2 regions of the Priestia sp. JSM ZJ58 genome follow, and region 2 is predicted to be linked to the other one. Evidence: riboswitches for the same ligand, from Rfam matches in the RefSeq annotation. Region 2 holds a riboswitch; the other holds the start of a gene.

Region 1 (4,427 bases), 900 kb from region 2:
GATAGGGTTTTTTATCATCGTTCTTGGGCTGAGCTTGATAAAAGCCTGCTTTACTGATTGAATAAAAATCGATGAAGCTTGTGTATCCACAGAACCTTGAATATGACTGTTGCGATCCAATTCAATATTATTTGCAAAATTCCGTTTATTCATTATGATCCTCCGCTTTCTTGATTACAGTGTTAAATACTCAGCAACCGGCCCAAGCACAAGCACTGGGAAAAACGTAAGTGCTCCTACAATAACGGTAGTTCCAATTAAAATGCCGCTAAATAAAGACGTATCTGTTTTAAATGTCCCAGGTGTTTCGGGAACAAGCTGTTTGGATGCTAGTGAGCTCGATACCGCCAGCATCGTAATTAGTCCGAAGTAGCGTCCAATATACATAACGATTCCCGTTGAAATGTTCCAAAACGGCGTTGCATCACCGAGTCCTTCAAAGCCGGATCCATTGTTTGCTGCTGACGACGTAAATTCATACAGTGCCTGACTTAACCCGTGAAAGCCTGGATTTGATATACCTTCTATTCCTAAATGAGTGGTAAGTGCTACAGCTGTTCCTCCTAAAATTAGCAGCGGTTGCAAAATAAGCGTCACGGCGATTAGCTTCATTTCTTTTCCTTCAATTTTTTTACCTACGTATTCTGGTGTTCTTCCAACCATTAAACCTGATAAAAATACGGCGATAATGACGTACATCATGACATTCATAAATCCTGCTCCGACACCGCCGAATACGGTATTTAACATCATATTTCCAAGCGTTAACAACCCGGTAAGAGGCGTAAGAGTATCGTGCATGGTGTTGACTGCACCTGTTTCACTTGCTGTCGTCACGATGGCGTAAAGCGTCGACATGCCGACACCAAAACGGACTTCTTTCCCTTCCATATAACCGTTCGCTTCGTTCAAATGAAAAGCATCAAGTCTTGGATTGCCACCCCACTCTGTTACGAACGCTGTGCTTAAAATAACGATAAACAGCATACTCATCGCTACAAACAAAATGCGGCCTTGCTTACGCTTTCCGATCATTTTTCCGTATGTGAAAGGAAGTGCTGTTGGCAATAAAAGCATAAGGACGATTTGTAATACATTGCTCAACGCGTTAGGATTTTCAAATGGATGAGCTGAATTGACACCAAAAAATCCCCCTCCGTTGTTTCCTAGCTCTTTAATTGAAAGAAAAGAAGCAACTGGTCCCCTTGCTATTTGCTGTGTTGCCCCTTCTATTGTATGGGCAGTAACCGTTCCGCTTAACGTTTGAGGGACACCTAAAAACATAAATAAAATGCCTGTTATAAAAGCGATAGGAAGTAAAATACGCGTAATTGACTTTACAAAATCAACAAAAAAGTTTCCCATTTCTTTCCCTGCCAGCCCACGAATAAAAGCGATTGCTACTGCAAGTGCCGTTGCTGGTGCAGCAAACATCATAAATACAATGGCGGCCATCTGCGAGAAATAGGACAATCCTGATTCGCCGCTGTAGTGCTGCAAGTTCGTATTTGTCATAAAACTAATGGCCGTGTTAAAAGCAAGTGCCGGATCCATTCCTTTGATGTGGCTTGGGTTAAACGGCAGTACCCCTTGAAACCGGAAGATAAGGTACACCACAAAAATCATAAACGTATTCGCCAAAACAAGAGCAAATGCATATTGCTTCCACGTCTGATTAAGCCCTTTAATTCCTGCTGCTTTAAACATCACCGTTTCTATCTTTCCTATCAAGCTAGTGTTTTTATCGTTTGAAAACACATTCGCTATATAAATACCTACGGGCTTTGCAATAAGCGCTACAAAAACAAGCAGCAGCGCAACTGATAGTAGAAAAATCCCCACTTTTTATTCCTCCGCTTATTAAAATTGTTCTGGATTTAACAGTACATATACTAAATAAATTAAAACGAGAACTGAAATACCTGACAAAATGAACGACATGTTCACTTCTCCTCTCTGTCGTCTACTACATGAGACGACCAGCGAATAATTCCGTACATAGCAGTTGCTAATAAGGCAAGCGTTCCAAGCATCATCATATCCAAGTTGCTTCCTCCTAACTGTTTCCTGACAAAAATGATAGCTTCTAAGTTTAGTGACGGTTTCTTTTCATAAAGCATCACGTCCAAAAAAGCTAACCGCGAGACGTGATGCTATTTTTTTCCACTAAAAAACCGCAGAAGAGAGTTCTCTTCCGCGGTTTAATGCACGACAAATAAGCCGTGATTGACACGAATTTTTTACTCCCAAAACGCTTACGGAGTTAGCTGTCGGATTCGGGTTATGGAAGTAACCCTACTCAGTTAAGAGATTCACCCCTAGTACATACGTACAAAATATTGGGTCCCCCGCTCATAATTGATTAAGCGTATATTTGTTATTTAATTTTTAGACTTAATGATGACTTTTACTGCTGCGTTTAAAACTTTGATTAGCTAACGTAGACAAATAGCGGTTTGCTAGATCAAAAGATTGCTGGTCGCACATTGCCCGATATTCAATCATTTGAATCATTTGCTTAGATAAATGCATCCTGACGCTCCTTTCACCTATATTTTGAAAGGAGCGTACTATCCGCTGTTATAGAAAACGACCACGATTACACCATCCTCTCTCTTAACGCTTACGAAGTTAGCTGACGGGTTCGGGTCAAGAAAGTAACCCTACTCAATTAAGAGATTCACCCCTGATAATTGGGTCCTCCGCTCTTTCCTTCTCTTTCAGAAAAGACTCAGCGTTTCACAGTGGAACGTTTCATGAGAGTAATCTTACTCCTGTTAAAATTTACTGTCAACAACATTTTTTGAAATTTTAAAAGCTTTATTTTTCTATATTTATTCATTATTTTAAAATAATAATTCCAGAAGAAAAAAAGCGTTCTTATCGAGGAGATAAGAACGCTTTTTTTAGCTCATTTTCTCAATTTCATTTACAAGAATTGAAATAGCATCCGTTTTTGTTGCTTCACGCATTGTACGCTTCATTGTACTTGCCTGCTGCTGAAGCTCACTTACTTCACGTAAAAACAATTCTTTTGTTAACTGTTCTTCTTCTACAACCATACAGTAGCCTTTTTTCTTAAAAGATTGTGCATTTAAAATTTGATCTCCGCGACTCTGTGCTTTTGATAAAGGAATAATCATCATCGGTTTATGAAGAGCTAAAAACTCAAAAATGGCATTGGATCCACCGCGTGTAATCACATAATCAGTTGCCGCTAGAACATCAGGAAGCTGTTCGTTTACGTATTCTAACTGACGGTATCCTGACTCTTTTTCAAGGCTTGTATCAATATTGCCTTTTCCGCAAAGGTGTACAATTTGGAATTTCTTTTGCAGTTCAGGCAAAGACTCTCGAACGATTTCATTAATACGGCGTGCTCCTAAACTTCCGCCCATAATCGTTAAAATGGGGCGCTTATCATAAAAGCGTAGCCAGCTTTCCCCGTTCGCTGCGCTTCCGCTAAATAGCTCTTTTCGAATAGGTGAACCAACAACCTGCACTTTTTCTTTTGGAAAGTAGTTTGCGGCTTCATCAAAAGAAGTAAAAATTTTAGTGGCAAATTTCTGCGCAATTTTATTTGCCAGTCCCGGTGTTAAATCACTTTCATGAATGAACACGGGAATGTTTAAAGATTTAGCAGCCATTACCACAGGAACTGTGACGAAACCGCCTTTTGAAAAAACAAGAGAAGGCTTTAGTTTTTTCAGCACGCGACGTGCATCGCCAACCCCTTTTGCTACTCGAAATACATCTTTTACATTTTCCATATCTACATATCGACGCAGCTTCCCGCTTGAAATCGCATGATATGGAACGTTTAATTTTGTAATTAATTCTTTCTCAATACCATTGTGAGAACCGACATAATGGATATCCCATTTTTCACTGTCTAATTCTTTCATGATGGCAATGTTTGGCGTTACGTGCCCCGCTGTTCCGCCTCCGGTAAAAACGATAACTTGCTTACTCATTTTTTCTTCCTCTCTTTGCATCACTTAATCGATCTGTTTTGACATCAATTTTTATCTAATCTTTTTAGCATGCAATCTGACATGTAAAACGATGGTTTTATTATAGCATTTTTCTTTTTACATATGTATGATAAGGCGTATAAAAGCATGCTATACTTTTCATAAGGAGTGATGATAATGAACAAATCTGTACCTGCAGTAAAAGGTGACACAGTGGATTCCGAAACGCGCTGTACGCACTATCATACGGATAAAGATATTATCGCAATAAAATTTTATTGCTGTCATACATATTATCCATGCTATCAATGTCATAACGCACATGCGGATCACGACATTAAAAGATGGCCAACATCTATGTTTAATGAAAAAGCTATTCTTTGCGGAGTATGTAAACATGAGCTCTCAATTAATGAATATTTAACCTGTAACTCGACTTGCCCTCACTGTCGT
Region 2 (4,427 bases):
CCTTGTTATGTTGCATGGTCTGCTCGCAACCGTAGCCCATTAATCCGTATCCCAGCTTCTCGCGGCGTAGGAACTCGTGTTGAAGTACGTAGCGTAGACCCAGCTGCTAACCCATATTTAGCAATGGCTGTTCTATTAAAAGCTGGTTTAGATGGAATCAAGAACAATCTTGAAGCTCCAAAACCTATTGATCGTAATATCTATGTAATGACAAAAGAAGAGCGTGTTGAAGAAGGTATCGTAGATTTACCTGCAACATTAGCTCAAGCTTTAGATAGCTTCCAATCAAACGAAGTGATGGTTTCTGCATTAGGTGAACACTTAGCAGAGCACTTCGTTGAAGCGAAAGAAATCGAGTGGGATATGTTCCGTACACAAGTTCATCCTTGGGAACGTGACCAATACATGAGCCAATATTAATTTTTAAAAGTCGGAGAGATCGTTTGTACGTTCTCTCCGACTTTTTTGTTTTTCACAATGAATAAATAACATTCTACATACGTAAATTGAATAATATAGCTTGTTTATAAAAAAGCTGCCTGTCGTATAATTTACAGGGAGCTTTTTTATTGTTTTGTTACATACAAGAAAGAATTTGTTTACATGAATCAAAAAGGATGAGCTTTTTGTCTCATTGAATCTATAAGTAAAAGTAGTGTATAACAGATAGTGAGATTGTTTATGTGTTCACTCTGCACTGTATTTCAGTATAACTTCAGAGAGTTTTCAGCCAATCATAGTATCGTTAGAAAATACTGTTGGAGAGGAATGTAATAAAAATGAAAGAAGGAAATTTCTTTAAAGGTTTAGTGATAGGGATATTGATAAGCATTCCAATTTGGATTATTCTCATTGTTGTAGGCGTTCTGCTTTTTAAATAGGTCCTAACGTTATAAATAATAGACCCTCCTGATCTATTTAATCAACCAGAATAGAATCTGGACCAAAAGTATGTTAGGAGGAGGGAACCGCACGATGAATTGTGCGGATTTTTTTATTGGTAGGATGAACGTAGATTTCATCTATTTAGTTGCTTCTAGAAGTTGATTGGAGGGCAGGCGAAGACTCCTGGGGGAAAAGCGGAATAGGTGAGACTCCGCAGTAGCGCACGCGACGAGGAGGCTCACCAGCCCCCCCGCGGAAAGCGAAGCCTTGCACGGAATTCAACAGCGATGTAACAAGCCATCCATACTAGCGCATTTATCCCATTTGTTCGTTTTGAGTTTGAAGTGATTTCGTTATGTCTCAATCTCCTTTTTTAGTAATTTTTCACTAAGTAGGCTAGTATACGTAGCACTTTTTTCCCTCATGCATATGTTAACAATAAGGAGGGACAAGTAATATGAAAAAAATTTATCTTGATGCAGGACATGGTGGGGCAGATGCAGGAGCAGTTGGAGCGAATGGACTGTATGAAAAAAACTTAGTGTTAAAAATTCAACAATATTTAATAAGCTATTTAAATAGCACTTACAGTGACTTTACGATTAAAACCACCCGTACCACAGATACTTTTTTATCGTTATCTCAGCGCGCTTCTCAAGCTAATTCGTGGGGGGCAGATGCATTTATGTCTATTCACGTAAATGCCGGTGGAGGAACAGGATACGAAGATTATGTTTATAGAAGCGCTAGCAATGCTAGTAAAACGTTTCAATCGATTGTGCACGGGCAAGTACAGCCAACGCTGCTGTCGTATAATCATCCGAATCGTGGACGAAAATCGGCCAATTATGCGGTGCTTCGCTTAACAAATATGCCTGCAGTACTAACTGAAATAGCTTTTATTGATAGGAGCGCCGATGCAGCACTTCTTCAAAATGAAGCTTTTTTAAAAAGCATGGGTGAATCGTATGCAAAAGGAATTGCCGTATATTTAAATTTACCTCGTCGTGCAGTTCCAAATCCATCGCCATCTCCAACACCGACACCAAATCCATCACCTTCTGAACCAGGTGAAAAAACGTATACAATTAAGCAAGGAGATACGCTGTACAGTATTGCACAGAAGTACGGCATAACAGTACAGGAGCTTCAAGAAGCGAATACAGGGCTTTCTGATCCTTTAACACTACAGGTTGGAAAAACAATTGTTATTCCTTCAGGAACTTCACCAACACCTACTCCAACACCACCTTCTGAACAATATCCACTTCCCAATGGAATTTTAAAACAAGGCGATTCTGGAGAAGCAGTGAAACAGCTTCAAAGAGCATTAAACGCGGTTAGTTTTAAAGTAGGGTCAGTAGACGGAATATATGGAGTACAAACGAAAGATGCAGTCAGACGTTTTCAGCTTGTGTATCTTCCTTATGATGTAGATGGCATTTATGGTCCTCAAACGAAAAACAAGCTAGCAGCCGTTTTAAAAGCAAAAAGTTAAAGAAAGCAGGTCTTCTGTAAGCAGGCAGAAGGCCTTTTGTTTTCCCCTTAAAAGCGCCTTAAGTACTATTTTATCGTTTACGTAAAATAATGCTTTACAAACCATTTGTACGGGAGTATATTATCTAAGAACAAAGGATAGTTATGAAAGAAACATGTTATCGATCATACTCTTTAACCGAAAATTATATTGACCTGTTATCGCTTAATTCGTCAGAAGTGGGGGACCCAAATTTGTGCATTGTCACTTGGGGTGAATCCTTTTTTTTAAAAGGTAGGGCTACTCTCATAGCCCGAATCCGACAGCTAACCCCATAAGCGTTTTGGAGAGGAGGTTTAAGCTGTGTAAAAACGCTGAGAACCCTTAGTGTTTTTTTTGTGCGCTTTTTTAACATAAAAAGGTATTTTTTAGGGATAATATCACTTATTCATGAACTTGTAACGGAGCTTAGCAACGAACAGTGAATAGTAGCTAAGCAATCATCGGAGGGAAATTACGTGAACTATTCAGTTCTCAAGAGATTATTGATTGGAAAGCCGCTCAAAACAAAAGAGTTAGGCGATCAAAAGCTTAGTAAGCTTAAAGCGCTGGCTATTTTATCATCAGATGCCTTATCTTCAGTGGCTTATGGAACAGAACAGATTTTGATTGTCCTTGCAACAGTGGGCGTGCTTGCCTATTGGTATTCGATTCCAATTGCGATTGGGGTATTGGTGCTGCTGACGGCTTTAATTCTTTCATATCGTCAAATTATTTATGCGTATCCGCAAGGCGGAGGAGCTTATATTGTTTCGAAAACCAATTTAGGAGAAAATCCTGGACTTATCGCTGGGGGATCACTGTTAGTAGATTATATTTTAACAGTTGCCGTGAGTGTTTCAGCAGGAACCGATGCTTTAACTTCGGCTTTTCCAACGCTGCATCACTATAACGTAGTAATTGCGTGTTTGCTGGTGATTTTTATTACGGTTTTAAATTTACGAGGTGTAACAGAATCCGCTTCTGTCTTAGCTTATCCGGTTTATTTATTTGTTATTGCTCTTATTTTGTTAATAGCGGTGGGCTTCTTCAAAATAGTGACAGGTCAAGTTTCACCTGAGCTTCATACATCTCTCGGTACCGTGGTGCCAGGTATTAGTTTGTTTTTATTATTAAAAGCTTTTTCATCAGGCTGTTCGGCATTGACTGGTGTAGAAGCTATTTCAAATGCAGTGCCTAACTTTAAAGATCCAGGTGCAAAAAATGCTGTTCATACATTAATGCTGATGGGCGGTATTTTAGCCGTTTTATTTTCTGGCATCACGTTTTTAGCTTATTGGCTTGGCATTTCTCCAAAAGCAGATGAAACGGTTGTATCACAAATTGCATCGAGTGTATTTGGACGAAATGGATTTTATTATTTTATTCAAGGTACCACAGCTCTGATTTTAGTGCTAGCGGCGAATACAGGTTTTTCAGCTTTCCCTTTGCTTGCCGTAAACTTATCGTCTGATAAATACATGCCAAGAATGTTTCAAATTCGCGGCGATCGACTAGGCTATTCAAATGGAATTGTGACCCTTGGAATTGCTTCTATTGTCTTACTTGTCGCCTTTAAAGGAGCGACGGAACAATTAATTCCTCTTTATGCAGTTGGAGTGTTCATTCCATTTACGCTTTCTCAAACAGGCATGATTGTCAAATGGCTTAGAGAAAAGCCGGCCGGCTGGCAAGGAAAGCTAACCATTAACTTAATTGGTGCCCTCATTACCTTAACGGTGCTAATCATTTTGTTTACAACGAAGTTTTCACAAGTATGGTCCGTGCTCGTTTTCTTACCGGTTATCGTTTATATTTTTCATCGCATTCATACGCATTATGAAGCGGTAGGAGAGCAGCTTCGTATTAAGCAAGGAGAAAAGATTGGAAAGCTTGAAGGAAGTGTGGTCATTGTTCCTGTAGCAGGAATGACAAAGGTAGTGGAAAATTCATTGAACTATGCAAGAACGATTGGTGATACCGTTATTGCGGTGCACGTTGCTTTTGACCGAGAAAGCGAAAAGAG

The links. Region 2 has a riboswitch for cyclic di-AMP ahead of ACH6EI_RS04050 (APC family permease). Riboswitches for the same ligand answer to the same signal wherever they lie in the genome.
Region 1: another riboswitch for cyclic di-AMP. It lies ahead of kdpF (K(+)-transporting ATPase subunit F); the one in region 2 lies ahead of ACH6EI_RS04050 (APC family permease).

What each region holds. Positions count from the first base shown of each region.
Region 1 covers NZ_JBISEM010000001.1:1,695,622-1,700,048, reverse strand. Annotated here, with positions in the region: gene kdpB (potassium-transporting ATPase subunit KdpB) at 1-153, opposite strand, end outside; gene kdpA (potassium-transporting ATPase subunit KdpA) at 175-1,836, opposite strand; gene kdpF (K(+)-transporting ATPase subunit F) at 1,861-1,941, opposite strand; cyclic di-AMP (ydaO/yuaA leader) riboswitch at 2,239-2,379, opposite strand; gene ACH6EI_RS09120 (hypothetical protein) at 2,395-2,532, opposite strand; cyclic di-AMP (ydaO/yuaA leader) riboswitch at 2,605-2,747, opposite strand; gene ACH6EI_RS09115 (undecaprenyldiphospho-muramoylpentapeptide beta-N-acetylglucosaminyltransferase) at 2,907-3,974, opposite strand; gene ACH6EI_RS09110 (CHY zinc finger protein) at 4,152-4,427, shown strand, end outside.
Region 2 covers NZ_JBISEM010000001.1:794,562-798,988, forward strand. Annotated here, with positions in the region: gene glnA (type I glutamate--ammonia ligase) at 1-420, shown strand, start outside; gene ACH6EI_RS04045 (N-acetylmuramoyl-L-alanine amidase) at 1,343-2,383, shown strand; cyclic di-AMP (ydaO/yuaA leader) riboswitch at 2,575-2,718, shown strand; gene ACH6EI_RS04050 (APC family permease) at 2,881-4,427, shown strand, end outside.